Regions from separate parts of the Streptomyces cinnamoneus genome, predicted to be linked through region 1. Evidence: riboswitches for the same ligand, from Rfam matches in the RefSeq annotation. Region 1 holds a riboswitch; each other region holds the start of a gene.
What was found. A riboswitch is a leader RNA that binds a small molecule or an ion and turns the genes downstream of it on or off. The one in region 1 is predicted to bind cobalamin.
Positions count from the first base shown of each region.

Region 1 (4,715 bases):
GACGATGTCGCTCCGCCGCAGGTTGATCTCGGCCGGGCTGCCCGCGCCCTCGCAGATCACCGCGTCGTGCGTCCGCCGCAGCTCCTCAAGGCACGCGGTCACCGTCCCGAACAGCTGCTCCTGGCGCCCCGCGTGGTAGCCGCGCGCGCTGAGCTCGCCCACCGGCTTGCCCATCAGCACGACCTGGCTGCTCCGGTCCCCGCCGGGTTTGAGCAGCACCGGGTTCATCAGCGCGCTCGGCTCGACGCGCGCGGCGGCGGCCTGCATCGCCTGGGCACGCCCTATCTCCGCGCCCTCGCGCGTCACGTACGAGTTGAGCGACATGTTCTGCGCCTTGAACGGCGCGACCTTGACGCCCCTGCGGACCAGCCAGCGGCAGATGCCGGCGGTCACCACGCTCTTGCCCGCGTCCGAGGTGGTCCCCGCCACCAGCAGGCCCCCGCCCCTTGGAGCTGTCACCGGTTCCTCCTCCTCGCGGCCGACGCCGCGGCGCTCTTCACAAGGCTGCCCAGCGCACGGCCGCCGATGGCGGTGCCCACGGCCAGCAGCGACACCCGGCGCGAGAGCCGCACCGCGCGCTCGATGTCGGCCACCCGGACCGGACGCAGCTCCGCGCCCAGCACGGGCCGGTGCTCGACGCGCCCGGCGTAGGCGAGCGTGCCGCCGAGCCGCACGCCCAGGGCGCCGGCGAAGGCGGCCTCGACCGGGCCGGCGTTGGGACTGGGGTGGCGGGAGGCGTCACGGCGGGCCACCCGCCAGGCACCGCGCGGGTCGGGGCCCGCGAGCACGGTGAGGGCGGCGGTGAGCCGGGCACCGGGCCAGCCCACGACGTCGTCGAGCCGGGCGGACGCCCAGCCGAAGCGGCGGTGGCGGGGCGACTTGTGACCCACCATCGCGTCCAGCGTGTTCACCGCCCGGAAGCCCGCCAGCCCCGGCACCCCGCCCAGCGCGCCCCAGAACAGGGCGCCCACGACGGCGTCGGAGGTGTTCTCGGCGACGGACTCCACGACGGCCCGGGCGATCTGCTGCCCGTCCAGGGCCTGCGGGTCGCGCCCGCACAGGTGCGGCAGCCGCTCCCGGGCGACCTCGATGTCGCCCGCGGCGAGCGCACCGCCGATGGCCCGCGCCTCCCGGCCCAGCGACGTCCCGCCCAGCACGGCCCAGGTGGCGGCGGCGGTCAGGGCGACGCCGGGGGCGCGGCGGCCGCGTACGGCGCGGGCCAGCAGTCCGGCGCCGGCCACGGCGCCGCCCGCGCAGACGAGGGTGTGCAGGGCGCCGTGGCCGCGGTGGTCGCGCCACAGGCGCTGTTCGACGGCGTGCGCGGCGCGCCCGAAGGCGGCCACCGGGTGGCCGCGGCGGGGGTCGCCGAAGACGAGGTCGGCGAGATAGCCGAGGGCGGTGCCGCAGGCGAAACCGCAGAAGGGCATGGCCGGCTTGTGTCCTCACTCAGGGTCCGCGCCCTGGCTCGACGTGACGGCGACCAGAGTCTCCTGGCTCCCGGATCCACGCCGCCCCCGGCCTTCCGGCTCACGCCGTGGCCATCGCTTGGGGGTGCGCTCCCCGGTGACAGTGGCGGGACCGCGCCGGACTCGCACCGGCTTCCTCTGCTGTCGCCGTTTTGGCTCCGGAAGTCCACCACGGCCCGGGAACGGGCGTCAACTCACCCTGACCTGCGATGAGGCGGCCGTGGGGCAGTGGGGCCGGTGGGTCCACCGCCCCGTGACCGGGCTCCGGCCACGGGGCGCGCGGAAACGACGAAGCGCCGGCCCGGCGGCTGCCGGACCGGCGCTTCACGCGCGGGGCTGTCCCCGCGTCAGGCGACGATGAGGTAGATGCCGTAGCCCACGGCGGCCGCGCACAGGGCGTAGCAGGCGTACGCGCCGGTGCGCACGAGCGCGGCCGGGCCGGCGACCGCGGCGACGGTGCCGTCCGGCTGCTCCTGGGGCTTGCGGGGGGACGTACCGATGATGCCGAGGGTGAAGACGCCCACGAGACCGACGGTGACCACGAGGCTGACGCCGAAGACCTGGCCGAGGGCTTCCCAGTTGATGTGCATGCGGGGTTCCTTGGTTTCCGGTTCCTCAGCTCGTCGCCGTCGCGGCGGCGGGAGCTGCGGTCTGGGCCGCGGGGGCGGCCGGGACGGCGGACAGGGGGCCGGCCGGCGGCGGGGCGACGGCCTGGAGGGCGGCGGTGACGACACCGGCCGGCTCGGCGGGCAGGCCCTGCGGCACGTTGAGGTCGTTGACCGTGTCGTGGGAGACCGGCTTGCGGCGGGAGGCCGCCCAGATCGCGCCGGACACGGCCAGGCCGAGGACGGCGACCGCGGCCACGCCCCAGTCGCCCTGGTCGGCGAGGAGGGCCGCGCCACCGGCGACCAGGCCCGCGGCGGGCAGGGTCAGGACCCAGGCGGCGACCATGCGGCCGGCGGTCGACCAGCGCACCACGCCGCCCTTGCGGCCGAGGCCGGCGCCCATGATCGAGCCGGAGCAGACCTGGGTGGTGGAGAGCGCGAAGCCGATGTGCGAGGAGGCGAGGATCACCGTGGCGGCACCGGTCTGGGCGGCGAAGCCCTGGGCCGGCCTGATGTCGGTGAGGCCCTTGCCGAGCGTCTGGATGATGCGCCAGCCGCCCAGGTACGTGCCGAGCGCGATGGCCAGGCCCGCGGAGACGATGACCCACAGGGGCGGGTCGGAGTGCGGGGCCACGACGCCGCCGGCGACCAGCGCGAGGGTGATCACGCCCATGGTCTTCTGGGCGTCGTTGGTGCCGTGGGCGAGGGAGACCAGGGCGGCCGAGGCGATCTGGCCGGCGCGGTAGCCCTTGGCGGTCTCCTGCTCGTCCCGCCCCTTGGTCAGGCGGTACGTCAGGCGCGTGGCGGCCGTCGCGGCGAGGCCGGCCACGAGGGGCGCGGCGACGGCCGGGATGAGGACCTTCATCACGATCTTGTCGGCGTTGACCGCGTCGAAGCCGACGGAGACGATCGTCGCGCCGATCAGACCACCGAAGAGGGCGTGGGAGGAACTGGAGGGCAGGCCCACCAGCCACGTCACCAGGTTCCAGACGATGGCGCCGACGAGCCCGGCGAAGATCACCTCTGGTCGGATGCCGGCACTCTCGTCGATGATGCCGCCGGAGATCGTCTTGGCGACCTCCACCGAGAGGAACGCGCCGACGAGGTTGAGAACCGCCGACATCGCCACCGCGGCCTTGGGCTTGAGCGCCCCGGTGGAGATGGTGGTGGCCATGGCGTTGGCCGTGTCGTGGAAGCCGTTCGTAAAGTCGAACACCAAGGCCGTGACGATCACGATCCCGATGAGAAGCGTGATGTTTTCCATTCACCCAGGCAATCAGTTCGATGGTCAGTACGCGGCGACCGTAGGGACCCTGGGTGAACGGAAGGTGAACGGGGTCGGGGTGCGGCGGACACCGACCGGAGGGGCAAGCCGATGAGGGTTCCAGAAGAGGACGCGAGGACCGCGCGCGGCCGCACCGGGGCGGGCGGGCCCATACCCCCCGGCATCCCCGCCGACCTGGGCGGCGCCTGGGCCGAGCTGGTCGCCAGCGCCCGCCGCACGACTGCCGAAGGACTCGTCGTCGGCACCTCGGGCAACGTCTCCGCCCGGGTGGGGGATGTGGTGCTCGTCACGCCCAGCGGCGTGCCCTACGACCGCCTCGGGCCCGGCGACGCGGTCGGCGTCGACCTCGACGGCCGCCAGGTCCTCGGCGAGCTGGTGCCCACCAGCGAGCTGCCCATGCACCTCGCCGTCTACCGCTCCACCGACGCCGCCGCGATCGTGCACACCCACGCCGTCCACGCCACGGCCGTGTCCACCCTGGTCGACGAGGTGCCGCTGATCCACTACATGGCCGCCGCCCTGGGCGGGCCGGTCCGCGTCGCCCCCTACGCCCTCTACGGCTCCGAGGAGCTGGCCGCGCACATGCTGGCGGCCCTCGACGGCCGCACCGGCTGCCTGCTGCGCAACCACGGCACCCTCACCTACGGCACCACCCTGGACCAGGCCTACGACCGCACCGCCCAGCTGGAGTGGATGTGCCGGGTCTGGCTCGCCGCGTCCGCCGTCCCCGGCCGCACCCCAACCCTCCTCACCCCCCAGCGGCTCGCCGAGGTGACCGAGAAGTACCGCGGCTACGGACAGCGCTGACCCCCGCCCCCGCCCCGGGCGGCACCCGTCCGCCGCCCGGTGGACGCCGCCCCCGCCCGGGGCCCAGACTGGAGGGGATGGGACTGCGCGGAGCGACGGCCACGGCGGCCGCCACCCTGATCGGTGCCGGCGCGGTCGCGGTGGCGGCCGGACGGTACGCCGGCGACGCCGCCCTCAAACCCGCCCCCGGCCACCCGCCGCCGGGCGAGCCCAGGATCGCGGTGCACGACGCGGACGCCGGCACGGTCACCCTCACCCGCACCCCCGCCACGCTGCGCCCGGGCACCTACGGGCTGGCCGGGCGCGGGCTGCGCGCCGTCGTCGGGCCGGTCGTGCCCGACGTGTCCCACCCCCACCACTGCGTCGTCCGGCGCCTGGAACGGGTGCACCACGGCACCGTGGCACCGGGCGACCACGTGTGGCTCACCCCGCAGGTGCACGCCGGCACCCCCCGCGACGCCCTCGGCCTGGACCACACCGACGTCGACGTGCCCGGCGAACTGGGCTGGCTGCCCGCCTGGTTCCTGCCCGGCGCCCGCGACACCTGGGTGA
Region 1 is NZ_PKFQ01000001.1:1,673,635-1,678,349, reverse strand. Features, by position in the region: gene CYQ11_RS06890 (cobyric acid synthase) at 1-459, opposite strand, end outside; gene CYQ11_RS06885 (cobalamin biosynthesis protein) at 456-1,427, opposite strand; cobalamin riboswitch at 1,485-1,604, opposite strand; gene CYQ11_RS06880 (hypothetical protein) at 1,814-2,056, opposite strand; gene CYQ11_RS06875 (inorganic phosphate transporter) at 2,082-3,335, opposite strand; gene CYQ11_RS06870 (class II aldolase/adducin family protein) at 3,447-4,163, shown strand; gene CYQ11_RS06865 (alpha/beta hydrolase) at 4,241-4,715, shown strand, end outside.

Region 2 (4,715 bases), 4.4 Mb from region 1:
GGGCACGGCCGGCCGGGCGGCGGCACCGGGGTGCGGCCGCGGGGCGGGCCGTGGGACGCGGAGGCCGAAGAGCCGCCGGGGCTCAGGGACGCGAGGGCGTCCGCGCGTGCTCCGCCGGATCACCAGGGTCGTGGGTACGGACCGGTGCCATGCGTGTCTGCTCCATCCTCGTGGGTCAACACGGAAGAACCCGCGGCCGGTATCCTGACTTCCGGGTCGTCGCGCGCCGCCCGCCGTCCCGACATCCCGCTCGTCGGTGGCGTGTCGCCGGCGGCACACTCCCCGGTCACAGTGGCGGGACCGTGCCGGACTCACACCGGCTTCCCCGCACCGCGGACCTTGCTGACGAACATATAGTTGGACGTCCTAGTAAGTACACCCCTGCCCACCCCTGTCCCGTGGAAGCGGCGTTCGCAGCCTTGGCAGGCCGCCCGCGGAAGATTCACAACAGTTGACAGAAGGCCAAGGTTGATGGCACGCGGTGCCACTGCCAGAGTCGTCGTGCGACCGGGGACCACCCGGCGGGCACCGCGAAGCGGCACGGCGCGCCGCGCGCGTCCGCTGGAAGTGCCCTCTTCCTTCGCCGGGTTGGCGGAGGTCGCGGGGTCAGCGGACGTTCGCAGGGTGCCGGACGTCCGGCGGGCGATCGCCGCGCGACACCGGGAGACGGAGCATGGCGCACGCGCAGGCGGCGGCAGCGGAATCCAGCCGTACGGCCGGGGCTGAGGGGCCCCGCCCGTCGCCGGGCCCGAGGGGGCCCGGGCTCGCAGGGGAGCGGGGCGCGGGACGGTGAGGGACCGTTCCGCGCCCCGGCGCACGTCCCGGTGCGGGTCAGGGGGCGCGGGCGCGCCGCGTGACCGGAATGCGAACAGCCCTGTCCCTCCCCGGTGTCGAGCGCCTAGGGTGGCCGGTGCAGCTGGTTCGCCCTGCCCGCCAGGCAGGCGCGTCGCAAGAGGGAACCCGGTGGGAATCCGGGACTGCCCCGCAGCGGTGAGCGGGAACGACCGCCGTCATGAGCACTGGGCCGCCAGGCCTGGGAAGCGACGGCCATTAGGTGCCTGCCCGTCGGCCGAGAGCCGGCGTGCGCCAGGCGTGCCCGCGAGTCCGAAGACCTGCCCGCTGTCCGTGCGCGACCCGGTCGCGCGCGGTCTCCCGGTGACCTCGAGGGCGGGTCGGCGTACAGCACCAGGCGGGAAGCGCGGCGTCGTGCCGTACCCGTCCGGACCGTCGTCCCTTCGCGCCCCCGCCAGGCCTCCGGGTTCCTGGACACGAAGCTCGCGAAGGAGAGTTCCTTGACCAGCACGACCGCAGCCGCGGCAGCCCGTGCCACCGTGTACGGCTACCCCCGGCAGGGCCAGGGCCGTGAACTGAAGAAGGCCGTCGAGGGGTACTGGAAGGGCACCGTCACCGCCGCCGCCCTCCGGGATACCGCCGCCGGGCTGCGCCGCGCCACCTGGCGGCAGCTCGCCGGGGCCGGCGTCCACGAGGTGCCCACCGGCGACTTCTCGTACTACGACCACGTCCTGGACACCAGCGTGATGGTCGGCGCGGTCCCCGCCCGGCACCGCGCCGCCGTCGAAGCCGACGCCCTGGACGGCTACTTCGCGATGGCGCGGGGCACCCAGGAGGTGGCGCCCCTGGAGATGACCAAGTGGTTCGACACCAACTACCATTACCTGGTCCCCGAACTCGGCCCCGACACCGTCTTCACCGCCGACTCCGCCAAGCAGGTCGGCGAGCTCGGGGAAGCCCTCGCGCTGGGCCTGGCCGCCCGGCCCGTCCTCGTCGGACCGGTCACCTACCTCCTGCTGGCCAAGCCCGCGCCCGGCGTGGCCGAGGGCTTCGAGCCGCTGACCCTCCTCGACCGGCTGCTGCCGGTGTACGCCGAGGTGCTGGCCGACCTGCGGGCCGCCGGCGCGGAGTGGGTGCAGCTCGACGAGCCCGCCCTGGTCCAGGACCGCACCCCGGCGGAGCTGAACGCCGCCGCCCGCGCCTACCGCGACCTGGGCCGCCTCACCGACCGGCCCAAGCTGCTCGTCGCCTCCTACTTCGACCGCCTCGGTGAGGCCCTGCCGGTCCTGGCCAAGGCCCCCGTCGACGGCCTCGCCCTCGACTTCACCCGCGCGGCCGCCGCCAACCTGGCCGCCCTCGCGGCCGTCGGCGGACTCCCGGGCAAACGCCTGGTCGCGGGCGTGGTCGACGGCCGCAACGTGTGGATCGACGACTTCGAGCAGTCCCTGTCGATCCTGGGCACCCTCCTCGGCCTCGCCGACCGCGTCGACGTGGCCGCCTCCTGCTCGCTGCTGCACGTCCCGCTGGACGCCACCGCCGAGCGGGACCTGGACCCGCAGGTCGCCCGCTGGCTCGCCTTCGCCCGCCAGAAGACGACCGAGGTCGTGACCCTCGCCAGGGGACTGGCCCAGGGCACCGACACCATCGCCGCGGAACTCGCCGCCAACCGCGCCGACCTGGCCTCCCGGGCCGGCTCGGCCCTCACCCGCGACCCGGCCGTCCGCGCCCGGGCCGCCGCCGTCACCGCCGCCGACGCACGCCGCTCGCAGCCCTACCCAGAGCGCACCGCCGCCCAGCGCGCCCACCTGGGACTGCCGCCGCTGCCCACCACGACCATCGGCTCCTTCCCGCAGACCGGCGAACTGCGCGCCGCGCGGGCCGGCCTGCGCGCCGGACGCCTCGACGAGGCCGCGTACGAGCAGCGCGTCGAGGCCGAGATCCGCGAGGTCGTGGCCTTCCAGGAAAAGGCCGGCATCGACGTCCTGGTGCACGGCGAGCCCGAACGCAACGACATGGTCCAGTACTTCGCCGAGCAGCTCACCGGCTACCTCGCCACCCAGCACGGCTGGGTCCAGTCCTACGGCACCCGCTACGTCCGCCCGCCGATCCTCGCCGGGGACGTCTCCCGCCCCGAGCCGATGACGCTCCGCTGGACGCGCTACGCCCAGTCGCTCACGCGGCGCCCCGTCAAAGGCATGCTCACCGGGCCCGTCACCATGCTCGCCTGGTCCTTCGTCCGCGACGACCAGCCGCTCGCCGACACCGCCCGCCAGGTCGCCCTCGCCCTGCGCGACGAGGTGGACGACCTGGAGGCGGCCGGCACCGCGGTGATCCAGGTCGACGAGCCCGCCCTGCGCGAGACGCTGCCGCTGCGGGAGGCCGACCGCCCGGCCTACCTGGCCTGGGCCACCGAGGCGTTCCGCCTGGCCACCGCGGGCGTCCGGCCGGACACCCAGATCCACACCCACATGTGCTACGCCGAGTTCGGCGACATCCTCACCGCCATCGACGACCTCGACGCCGACGTCGTCAGCCTGGAGGCCGCCCGCTCCCACATGCAGGTGGCCGGCGAGCTCGCCGGCGCCGGATACCCGCGCGAGGTCGGGCCCGGCGTCTACGACATCCACTCGCCACGCGTCCCCGATGCGCGGGAGGCCGCGTCCCTCCTGCGCACCGGCCTGAAGGCCATCCCGGCCGAACGGCTGTGGGTCAACCCCGACTGCGGCCTGAAGACCCGCGCCTGGCCCGAGGTGCGGGCCTCGCTGGAGAACCTGGTCGCGGCCGCCCGCGAGGTGAGGGGGGAACTGCCCGGCGCCACCTCCTGAGGGCCGTGCGGCCGGGCGGGCACACCGGCTGCCCGGCCGGCCGCACCCCCGGCCCACCCCCACGCGGTGGGAGAAGGGCCGGCGTTCGTGATCAAATTGCCGTCCGGGGACAGCCGGTGCCGCCCGGTGTGCCCACGGCGGCGATTGGAGCCGTTTCCGCTGGTTGACGTAGTATGTCCCGCGTCGCTCTTGCGTTCGTGACGCGAGGCCGGTACGCGGGGCGGGCTCCGGCCCGGGGGTTGATTTTCGTTCGGCCCGGCAGACGGGTGTCGCCGTGCGACGCCGCGAGCCGGCGGTCCCGGCTCGGCAGCCGGGCGACCGACGAGGCGCACAGACGCTTCCAGCCAGTTCCCAGGCAGAACGGAAAGCACATCGTGGATGTCGGCGCGGCCAACCGGAAGGGCCTCAGCCTCTTCGCCCTGATCATGATCGGGCTGGGTTCCATCTTCGGCTCCGGCTGGCTCTTCGGAGCCGGCCAGGCGGCCCGGGTCGCCGGCCCCGCCTCCCTGGTCGCCTGGGTGATCGGCGCCGTCTTCATCGGCATGATCGCCATGTCGTACGCCGAGGCCGGGGCCGCCTACCCGCTGCCGGGCGCCATGGCCCGCTTCGGCTCCCTCTCGCACGGGCCGGTCCTCGGCTTCGTCACAGGATGGGCCGTCTGGATCGCCACGGCCTCCCTGATCCCGATCGAGGCCATCGCGGGCACCCAGTACATGTCCTCCTGGAACTTCGGCTGGGCCCGCGGACTGGTCACCGACGGCAGCCTCAGCGGCACCGGCCTGGCGACGGCCCTCTTCCTGACGTGCGCCCTGTGGCTGGCCTGCTACTGGTCCGTCGCCCTGCTGGCGCGGGCGAACAACCTGCTGACCCTCGTCAAGTTCGCCATCCCGGTCCTCGCCGTCGCCGCGCTCATCGCCTCCGGCTTCCACACCGGCAACTTCACCGACCACGGCGGCTTCGCCCCGAACGGCTGGTCCGCCGTCCTCACCGCGGTCTCCGCCTCCGGCGTCGTCTTCGCCTTCAACGGCTTCCAGGCCGTCGTCAACCTCGGCGGCGCCGCCAAGGACCCCGGCCGCGCCATCCCGCGCGCCCTCGTCG
Region 2 is NZ_PKFQ01000001.1:6,063,981-6,068,695, forward strand. Features, by position in the region: cobalamin riboswitch at 178-350, opposite strand; cobalamin riboswitch at 914-1,123, shown strand; gene metE (5-methyltetrahydropteroyltriglutamate--homocysteine S-methyltransferase) at 1,293-3,617, shown strand; gene CYQ11_RS26665 (APC family permease) at 3,992-4,715, shown strand, end outside.
Region 2: another riboswitch for cobalamin. It lies ahead of metE (5-methyltetrahydropteroyltriglutamate--homocysteine S-methyltransferase); the one in region 1 lies ahead of CYQ11_RS06885 (cobalamin biosynthesis protein).

Region 3 (4,715 bases), 4.5 Mb from region 1:
CGAGAGACGCGCTGGAGTGGCGTCCCACCATCCGGGCGCGTGGCCTGATTTCGCTGCCGGTCCGGTGGTCTTCGAGGAGGCGAACAGGTTTTTGATGCATAACCCATCATTGATGAGGTAGAAATGTCCTCGAGCCCGCCCGGTGTGCATCCCCCGTCGCACCGGGCGGGCCTTTCGTCGTCCGGCGTCCGACTGCCGGCTCCGGACCGCTCAGGCACTGCCCGGCGGGAACTTGAGCAGGACCACCGCCGCGAGCATCTGGATGCTCACCGACGCGGCGGCCTTGTGGGTCGGCAGGTGGTGCTGGCCGCGTATCAGCAGCGTGGCCAGGGCGCAGCCGAAGGCCGCCGTCACCGAAGCGGCCGCGCGCACCGGGGCCGAGCCGGCGGACAGCCAGGTGTCCAGGGCGAGCCGCGGCAGGTCGCTCGCCCAGAACAGCACGACGAACAGGCTCGCCGTCGGGGCGAACCTGCCGTTGCCGCCGAGACGGCGCGCGATCGCGTGGGTGACGGCGCCCAGCAGCAGGCTGGCGAGCAGCATCACCACGGACCCGATCGCCATGGCCTCCAGCGCCAGCACGGGACTGACGTCCCACTGCCCCCAGAAGGAGTCCTTGGCCAGCGTGCCGAGCGCTCCGCACAGCAGCGACAGGAAGGCCGCCGCCCCCCAGACGCTCCGGTCCCGCGCCTCGTCGAGCACTTCGACCGGGCGGTACCAGAGCCCGAATATCAGGCGGTGCCAGTGCAGCTTGCGCGGCTTGGCGGCGGGCGTGGGCGGGGGAGGCGCGGTGGTCACGGGCATGGGTGCCGTTTTATCACCGTTCGGCCGGACCACCCGAGTCCGGGCCGCCCGCCCCCGCTGCCGGACGCCCCGTCAGACGACCGGCCGCGCCGCCGCGTCAGGCGGGTGCCGGTTTCCGCTCCCCGGGGTCCGCGCCGGCGTCGGGATCGGCCGTACCGGGGCCCGCCGCACCGGCCTGGAGGTACTCCTCGCTGATCTCCCGCGGCCCGAACGGCCACACCTTCTCGTACGCCGCCCACAGCACGAACGCCACGCACCCCGCGCCCACCCAGGCCAGCGACCACTCGATGGGGTGCCGGCCCGGCGAGTTCTCGTCCGCGTAGCCGTAGATGACCAGCCAGCCCACCAGCGCCACCAGGCTCGGTAGCGGGTAGAGCCACATGCGGTACGGCCGCCGCAGCCCCGGCTGCCGGCGGCGCAGCACGGTCACGGCCGCGATCTGGGCCAGCGCCTGGACGAGGACCATCACGGAGGTCAGCAGCTGGATCAGCGTGGCCAGCTCGGTGTGACGGCCGATCAGGAAGCCGACGGAGCCGATGACCCCCAGGGTGACCAGCGGCAGCACCGGGAAGCGGTGCTTGGGGTGCAGGACGCCGAACGGCCGGAAGAAGACCTTCTCGCGGGCGGCGTCGTAGGGCACGCGCGAGCCGCCGAGCAGCCCGGTGAAGAGCGAGGCGAAGGCGGTGAGGAGGATCAGGACGGTGACGGCGTCCGCGGCCCCCTTGCCCCACGTCTTCTCCAGCACGGCGGAGGCCACGGACGTGGCGGCCGTCGAGTCCTGGTCGAGCATCTCCTGCCAGTCGACGACGCCGAGGGTGCCGATCTGGAGCAGCAGGTAGATGCCCATGATGCCGAGGATCGAGAAGACGATGGCCCGCGGCAGGGTGCGTCCCGGGTCCTTGATCTCGGCACCCATGTAGGCGGCGGTGTTGTAGCCGCCGTAGTCGTAGATGCCGATGGTCAGGCCCGCCGCGAAGCCGATCCAGAAGTGATTGCTCGTCAGCTCGAAGGCGTGGGAGGGGTAGGTGAAGGCGCGGTCGGGGTTGAAGTGGGTGAAGGCGGCGACGATGACGAGCAGGACGGCGGTGATCATCACGCCCCACAGCACGGCGGTGATGCGGGCGATGTTCTCCACCCGGCGCCACAGCAGCGCCACGACCACCGCGATGAGCGCGAGGCCCGTCACGTCGCCCTGCGTCCGCGTCATGTCCGGCCACAGGTAGGCGAGGTACTGGACGAAGCCGATCACGCCGGTCGCCATCGCCAGCGGGATGAAGAGCATCGCCGTCCAGACGAACAGGAACGGCATCAGCTTGCCGGTGCGGTACTGGAATGCCTGCCGCAGGTAGACGTAACTGCCGCCCGCGCCCGGCAGCGAGGCCCCCAGCTCCGCCCACACCAGCCCGTCGGCCAGCGCGAGCAGCGCCCCCGCCACGAAGCCCAGGACGGCCTGCGGCCCGCCGAAGGCGGCCACCATCAGCGGGATGGTGACGAAGGGTCCGATGCCGCACATCTGGCTCATGTTGATGGCGGTGGCCTGGAACAGGCCGATGCGGCGCACGAACGTCACGTCCCGCTCCGGCCCGGCCGGGTCCGCGGGCGGGTGCTCTCTGTCCGGCGTGTCTGCCATGGCGGTCAGCCCCTCTCGTCGTCCCTGCACTCGTAGCACCGGCCGGCCGGCCGCGTCCATCACCCGGCGGGTGTCGTCCGTGCCCGACCCGGGGCCGCACGGCCTGCGGGGGCCGTGCGGACGTCCGGCGAGGGGCCGCCGGGGCTTGCTGCAAGGAAGTGGCACTTGCCACTTCTTTGTTCCCGTGGCCGGTCAGAGCGCTAAGGTGGCCCGGCCGTGGTGCTCGGGAAGACCGGTGCGGACCCTCGTGGTCCGAGTCCGGAGCGGCCCTCGCCACTGTGATCGGGGAGTTCTCGTCCCACCCGGGCGCCGCGTGCGGCGCCCGGAGCCACTGGCAGCACCCAGCTGCTGGGAAGGCGGGACGGGCGCGCTGTACGACCCGTAAGCCAGGAGACCGGCCACGGCATCTCACGAGAAGATCCACGAGGTGCTGGAGCGTGACCCGCAGATGACCCTGCCCACCAAGACCCCCGCCGCGGCCGCGCCCGAAGGCCTGCCCGCCTTCCGCTGGCGCCGCCAGGACACCGTGCGCACCGCCGGCCTCCTGGCCGTCATAGCCGCCCTGCACGTCGTCGCCTTCGGCGTGCTCTTCCTGCTGGTCGTCCCGAACCACTACACCGTGGACTCCAAGGTCTTCGGCGTCGGCCTCGGCGTCACGGCCTACACCCTCGGCATGCGGCACGCCTTCGACGCCGACCACATCGCCGCCATCGACAACACCACCCGCAAGCTGATGGCCGACGGCAAGCGTCCCGTCTCGGTCGGCTTCTGGTTCGCGCTCGGCCACTCCAGCGTGGTCGTCGTCATGGCGGCCCTGGTGGCCGGGGGCACCCACATGGCAGGGGTGCTGATGGACGAGGGGTCCGCCACCCACCAGACGCTCGGAGTGGTCGGCACGACCGTCTCCGGCGGCTTCCTCTACCTCATCGCCGCCCTCAACCTCGTCGCCCTCGCCGGCATCCTGCGCGTCTTCCGCGCCATGCGTGAGGGCCGCTACGACGAGGCCGAGCTGGAGGAGCACCTCGACTCGCGGGGCTTCATGAACCGCCTCCTGGGCCGCTTCACCCGCTCCGTCTCCCGCCCCGGCCAGATGTATCCGCTGGGCTTCCTCTTCGGCCTCGGCTTCGACACCGCCACCGAGGTCACCCTGATGGTGATGGCGGGCAGCGGCGCGGCCGCCGGCCTGCCCTGGTACGCGATCCTTTGCCTGCCGCTGCTGTTCGCCGCCGGCATGAGCCTGTTCGACACGCTCGACGGGACGTTCATGAACTTCGCCTACCAGTGGGCGTTCTCCAACCCCGTCCGCAAGGTCTACTACAACCTCACCATCACCGGTCTGTCCATCGCCGTGGCCTTCCTCATCGGCACGATCGAGCTGGTCGGCGTCCTGCACGAGAAGCTCGGACTCCACGACCCGGTGAGCGGCTGGATCGCCGCGCTCGACCTCGACAACGTCGGCTTCGTCATCGTCGGGCTGTTCGTCGTGGTGTGGGCGGCGGCGCTCGCCTACTGGCGGCTGGGGAAGGTCGAGCAGCGCTGGGCGGCGCGCACCTCCCGCTGAGCCCGCCCGGGGTCAGGGGTGCTCGCACCTGCGGTGCGCGCACTCCTTGCGCACGCTGATGACGGGCGGGCTGTTCCCGGCGGGCTCCTCGGTCACCACCACCAGGGCGGGCCCGCCGCAGGACAGGCACACCCGCGACGAGGGCTCGCGCTCCCGGTCGATCGTCGCGGCGATCCTGCGCAGCGGGTCGGCGTCGGTGTCGGACATGGCCCATCCCGTTCCCTCGGCGGTGCTCGCTCTGCCGGAGCGTGGACGCATCGTCGCGCACGGGCCCTGATCACGTCAGCGCCTTGACGACCGGTCACCCGTCCGGGAGCGCCGCCCCTCCGGTGCCCGCGGGCAGCGTGATCTCGAAGCGGCAGCCACCGGGCACGTTGCGCACCGTCGTGCTGCCGGCGTGGGCCCCGACGATGCCGCGGACGATGGCTAGGCCCAGACCCGCGCCCGGCGGGGTCCGGGCCTGCGAACCGCGCCAGCCCGTCTCGAAGACGCGCGGCAGGTCCTCCTCCGGGATGCCGCCGCAGCCGTCCGTGACCGACACGACGACCGTGCCCCCGTCGCCCTCGCCGCACCGGGCGGTCACCGTCACCGTGCCGCCGGCGGGCGTGTGCCGGACCGCGTTGACCAGCAGGTTGCCCAGGGCGCGGGTCATCTCCTTGCCGTCCACCACGACCGTCGCGGCGTCCACCGCGTCGCCGGCCAGCCGGACGCCGCGTTCGCGGG
Region 3 is NZ_PKFQ01000001.1:6,149,172-6,153,886, forward strand. Features, by position in the region: gene CYQ11_RS26985 (cytochrome P450 family protein) at 1-95, shown strand, start outside; gene CYQ11_RS26990 (YIP1 family protein) at 211-801, opposite strand; gene CYQ11_RS26995 (APC family permease) at 899-2,323, opposite strand; cobalamin riboswitch at 2,632-2,848, shown strand; gene nicT (Nickel transporter NicT) at 2,880-3,992, shown strand; gene CYQ11_RS27005 (hypothetical protein) at 4,005-4,199, opposite strand; gene CYQ11_RS27010 (sensor histidine kinase) at 4,294-4,715, opposite strand, start outside.
Region 3: another riboswitch for cobalamin. It lies ahead of nicT (Nickel transporter NicT); the one in region 1 lies ahead of CYQ11_RS06885 (cobalamin biosynthesis protein).

Region 4 (4,715 bases), 3.0 Mb from region 1:
CGTACATCGCGCTGCAACTGGTGGGCATCCAGGCGGTGCTCGACGTCATGGGCGTCGGCGGCGGGGCGGACGCGAACTGGTTCGTCAAGGACCTTCCCCTGCTCATCGCCTTCGGCGTGCTCGCGGCGTACACCTACTCGTCCGGCCTGCGCGCACCGGCGCTGATCGCGTTCGTCAAGGACGCCCTGATCTACATCGTCATCGTGGTGGCGATCATCTACATCCCCATCAAACTGGGCGGATTCGACGACATCTTCGCGAAGGCGGGCGAGGCCTTCTCCGCAAAGAACCCGGCCACCGGCAAGCCGCGCGGCTCCCTCGTCCCCGGACCCGACGCCCAGTGGGCGTACGCCACGCTGGCCATGGGCTCCGCGATGGCCCTCTTCCTCTACCCCCACTCGGTGACGGCCGTCCTCTCCAGCAGGAGCCGCAACGTCATCCGCCGCAACACCACCATCCTCCCCCTCTACTCGCTCATGCTGGGCCTGCTGGCGATGCTGGGCTTCATGGCCATCGCGGCCGGGGTGAAGGTGAAGAACGGCCAGCTGGCGATCCCCCAGCTGTTCGAGGACATGTTCCCCGACTGGTTCACCGGCGTGGCCTTCGCGGCGATAGGCATCGGCGCGCTCGTCCCGGCGGCGATCATGTCGATCGCGGCGGCGAACCTCTTCACCCGCAACATCTACAAGGACTTCCTCAAGCCGGACGCGACGCCGGCGCACGAGGCGAAGGTGTCCAAGCTGGCCTCCCTGCTGGTGAAGGTGGGCGCGCTGGTCTTCGTCCTCACGATGGACAAAACAGTGGCCATCAATTTCCAGCTGCTGGGTGGCATCTGGATCCTCCAGACCGTCCCGGCCCTGGTGGGCGGGCTCTTCACGCGCTGGTTCCACCGCTGGGCGCTGCTGGCGGGCTGGGCGGCCGGCATGGCGTACGGGACCTGGCGGGCGTACGACACGCCGAGCGCGACCCAGGACCACTTCGGCAACACGAACCTGATCCCGCTGATCGGTGAGAAGGGATACATCGGTCTGACCGCCTTCGTCCTGAACGTCCTCGTGGTCGTCGTCCTCACCTTCGTCCTGAAGGCGGTGGGCGCCCCGGACGGCGTGGACCAGACGAAGCCGTCGGACTACACCGCCGACGCGGGCGACCCGGGCGTGGAGCGGGAGCTGCCCCCGGCGACGGCGGGGGTGCCGGGAGGCCACTGAGGCTTCCGCCTCCTCCACCCGAGCAGCCGCGGCCGACCGCGCCGCCCGGACCGGTTCCACCGGCCGGGCGGCGCGGTCGTTCGTCGTTCCCCCCACCCCCGCGCCGGGCCCGACGGGCGCCGACCGGGGCAACCTCCCCGGCACCCGGCCGGGGCCGGCCGAAGCACCCCCCGAAGGCCCCCAGCCACCCCTCTGGCGCCCTCGCCGCACCCTTCCCGTCACCCGGCACACCGGGGCCCCCGCGCGTCCTCCCACGCCCCGTGACGGCTCTCCCGGAACACCCCAACACCCCACCCCGCTACCACATTCCGCAACCACTTCATGACGGCCCGACACAACATGTGGGGGTGCCTCCGAGGCCCAGCACTAGATGTATGCTCGTGCTCGCTGTCGTCGCAGGGGAATCCGGTGGAAATCCGGAACTGTCCCGCAACGGTGTATGTGTGCGCATATACCAGGCGCACCTGAAGTCCGAGGACCTGCCGCCAGCGCGCCCACCACCGAGCCTGCCCTTGGCTCGGCTATGGGCGTTGAATTCGTCCGGGCCTCGAGGGGTGGGCCGGCGGACGCCTACGAGCCACGCCCTGGCACACGCCAGCGATGCGTGCCCGTAGGCGACCGTCGTGCGCTCCCAGACGCGGCCCACCCAGCCGAGCGAGGGAGAGCCCCACCGTGACCATCGCGCCCGCGGATCTAGAGTCAGGTCCCGTCTCAGCGAACGCGGAAGCGACCGGCGGCCCCGGGACCGCGCTGCTGCGGACCCTGACCGATCTCACCGCCGACCTTCCGGCCACCGACCCGGGCAAGGTCGCCGCCGCCGCGCTGCGCGGCCGGCACCCCGGTTCGGACGAGGCCGAGCTGCGGTCCCTCGCGACCGAGGCCGCGGCCGGGCTGATCGCCGAGGAGCCCGAGTACTCCCGGCTCGCCGCGCGGCTGCTCACCCGGGCCATCGCCGACGAGGCGGCCGGCCAGGGCGCGACCTCCTTCTCCGCCTCCGTCGAGGTCGGGCACCGCGAGGGCCTGATCGCCGACGAGACGGCCGCCTTCGTGCGGACGCACGCCGCCCGGCTGGACGCCCTCGTGGACGCCGCCCTCGCCGACGGCGCCGACGACCGCTTCGGCTACTTCGGCCTGCGCACCCTGCACAGCCGCTACCTGCTGCGCCACCCCATCCACCGCGACGTGATCGAGACCCCGCAGCACTTCCTGCTGCGCGTGGCCTGCGGTCTGGCCGAGAACCACTCGGAGCAGGCCCTGGACGACGTCGCGGAGCTGTACCGGCTGACCAGCACGCTGTCGTACCTGCCCTCCTCCCCCACGCTCTTCAACTCCGGCACCCGCCACCCGCAGATGTCGTCCTGCTACCTGCTGGACTCGCCGCTGGACGAGCTGGACTCGATCTACGACCGCTACCACCAGGTGGCGCGGCTGTCGAAGCACGCGGGCGGCATCGGCCTGTCCTACTCCCGCATCCGCTCCCGCGGCTCGCTCATCCGCGGCACCAACGGCCACTCCAACGGCATCGTGCCGTTCCTGCGGACGCTCGACGCCTCCGTCGCGGCCGTCAACCAGGGCGGCCGCCGCAAGGGCGCGGCCTGCGTCTACCTGGAGACCTGGCACGCGGACATCGAGGAGTTCCTGGAGCTCCGCGACAACACCGGTGAGGAGGCCCGCCGCACCCACAACCTCAACATCGCGCACTGGATCCCGGACGAGTTCATGCGCCGCGTCGAGGCGGACGCGGACTGGTCGCTGTTCTCCCCCGCGGACACCCCGGACCTGGTCGACCTCTACGGCGACGAGTTCGACGCCGCGTACCGCGCCTACGAGGCCGCGGGCAAGGCCGTCAAGCAGATCCCGGCCCGGGTGCTCTACGCCCGCATGATGCGCACCCTCGCGCAGACCGGCAACGGCTGGATGACGTTCAAGGACGCCGCCAACCGCACCGCCAACCAGACGGCCGAGAAGGGCAAGGTCGTCCACTCCTCGAACCTCTGCACCGAGATCCTCGAGGTCACCGACGACGGCGAGACCGCCGTCTGCAACCTCGGCTCGGTCAACCTCGCCGCCCACTTGGGCACCGACGGCGAGATGGACTGGGAGAAGCTCGACCGCACGGTCCGCACGGCCGTCACGTTCCTCGACCGCGTCGTGGACATCAACTTCTACCCGACCGAGCAGGCCGGCAACTCCAACAGCCGCTGGCGCCCGGTGGGCCTGGGCCTGATGGGTCTGCAGGACGTCTTCTTCCGCCTGCGCCTGCCCTTCGACTCCGCCGAGGCGAAGGAGCTGTCGACCCGGATCTCCGAGCGGATCATGCTCGCGGCGTACGAGGCGTCCGCCGACCTCGCCGAGCGGCACGGCCCGCACCCGGCCTGGTCCGCCACCCGCACCGCGCGCGGCGTGCTGCACCCCGACCACTACCCGAACGCCGTCCCCGGCTGGGCGGACCGCTGGGAGGCGCTGCGCGCGCGCATCGGCGAGGTCGGCATGCGCAACTCGCTGCTGCTGGCGATCGCCCCGACGGCGACCATCGCCTCCATCGCGGGCGTCTACGAGTGCATCGAGCCGCAGGTCTCCAACCTCTTCAAGCGCGAGACGCTCTCGGGTGAGTTCCTCCAGGTCAACACCTACCTGGTGGAGGACCTGAAGAAGCTCGGCGTGTGGGACCGCACGACCCGTGACGCCATGACCGACGCCAACGGCTCGATCCAGGACATGAAGTGGATCCCGCAGGAGGTGCGCGACCTGTACCGCACCGCCTGGGAGATCCCGCAGCGCTTCCTGATCGACATGGCCGCGGCCCGCACCCCGTACCTGGACCAGAGCCAGTCGCTGAACCTCTTCATGGCCTCGCCCACCATCGGCAAGCTCAGCTCGATGTACGCGTACGCCTGGAAGCAGGGCATCAAGACGACGTACTACCTGCGCTCGCGTCCGGCCACCCGGATCGCCCGCGCGGCGTCCGGCGGTGCCGCCGCCCCCGCCACCATCCCCGTGCAGCAGGCCGCGCCCGACGCGGACGCCATCGCCTGCTCCCTTGAGAACCCCGAGTCCTGCGAGGCCTGCCAGTAATGAGCTCCACCGAACAGAAGAACCTGCTGGACCCGGGCTTCGAACTGACCCTGCGTCCCATGCGGTACCCGGACTTCTACGACCGCTACCGCGACGCGATCAAGAACACCTGGACCGTCGAGGAGGTCGACCTCCACTCGGACGTCGCCGACCTCGCCAAGCTCTCCCCGGGTGAGCAGCACATGATCGGCCGCCTCGTCGCGTTCTTCGCGACCGGCGACTCGATCGTGGCCAACAACCTCGTGCTGACGCTGTACAAGCACATCAACTCCCCCGAGGCGCGCCTCTACCTGTCGCGGCAGCTGTTCGAGGAGGCCGTGCACGTCCAGTTCTATCTGACGCTGCTCGACACCTACCTGCCCGACCCGGAGGAGCGCGCGGCGGCCTTCGACGCGGTGGAGAACATCCCCTCCATCCGCGACAAGGCGCAGT
Region 4 is NZ_PKFQ01000001.1:4,704,104-4,708,818, reverse strand. Features, by position in the region: gene mctP (monocarboxylate uptake permease MctP) at 1-1,208, shown strand, start outside; cobalamin riboswitch at 1,579-1,709, shown strand; gene CYQ11_RS21195 (ribonucleoside-diphosphate reductase subunit alpha) at 1,881-4,283, shown strand; gene CYQ11_RS21190 (ribonucleotide-diphosphate reductase subunit beta) at 4,283-4,715, shown strand, end outside.
Region 4: another riboswitch for cobalamin. It lies ahead of CYQ11_RS21195 (ribonucleoside-diphosphate reductase subunit alpha); the one in region 1 lies ahead of CYQ11_RS06885 (cobalamin biosynthesis protein).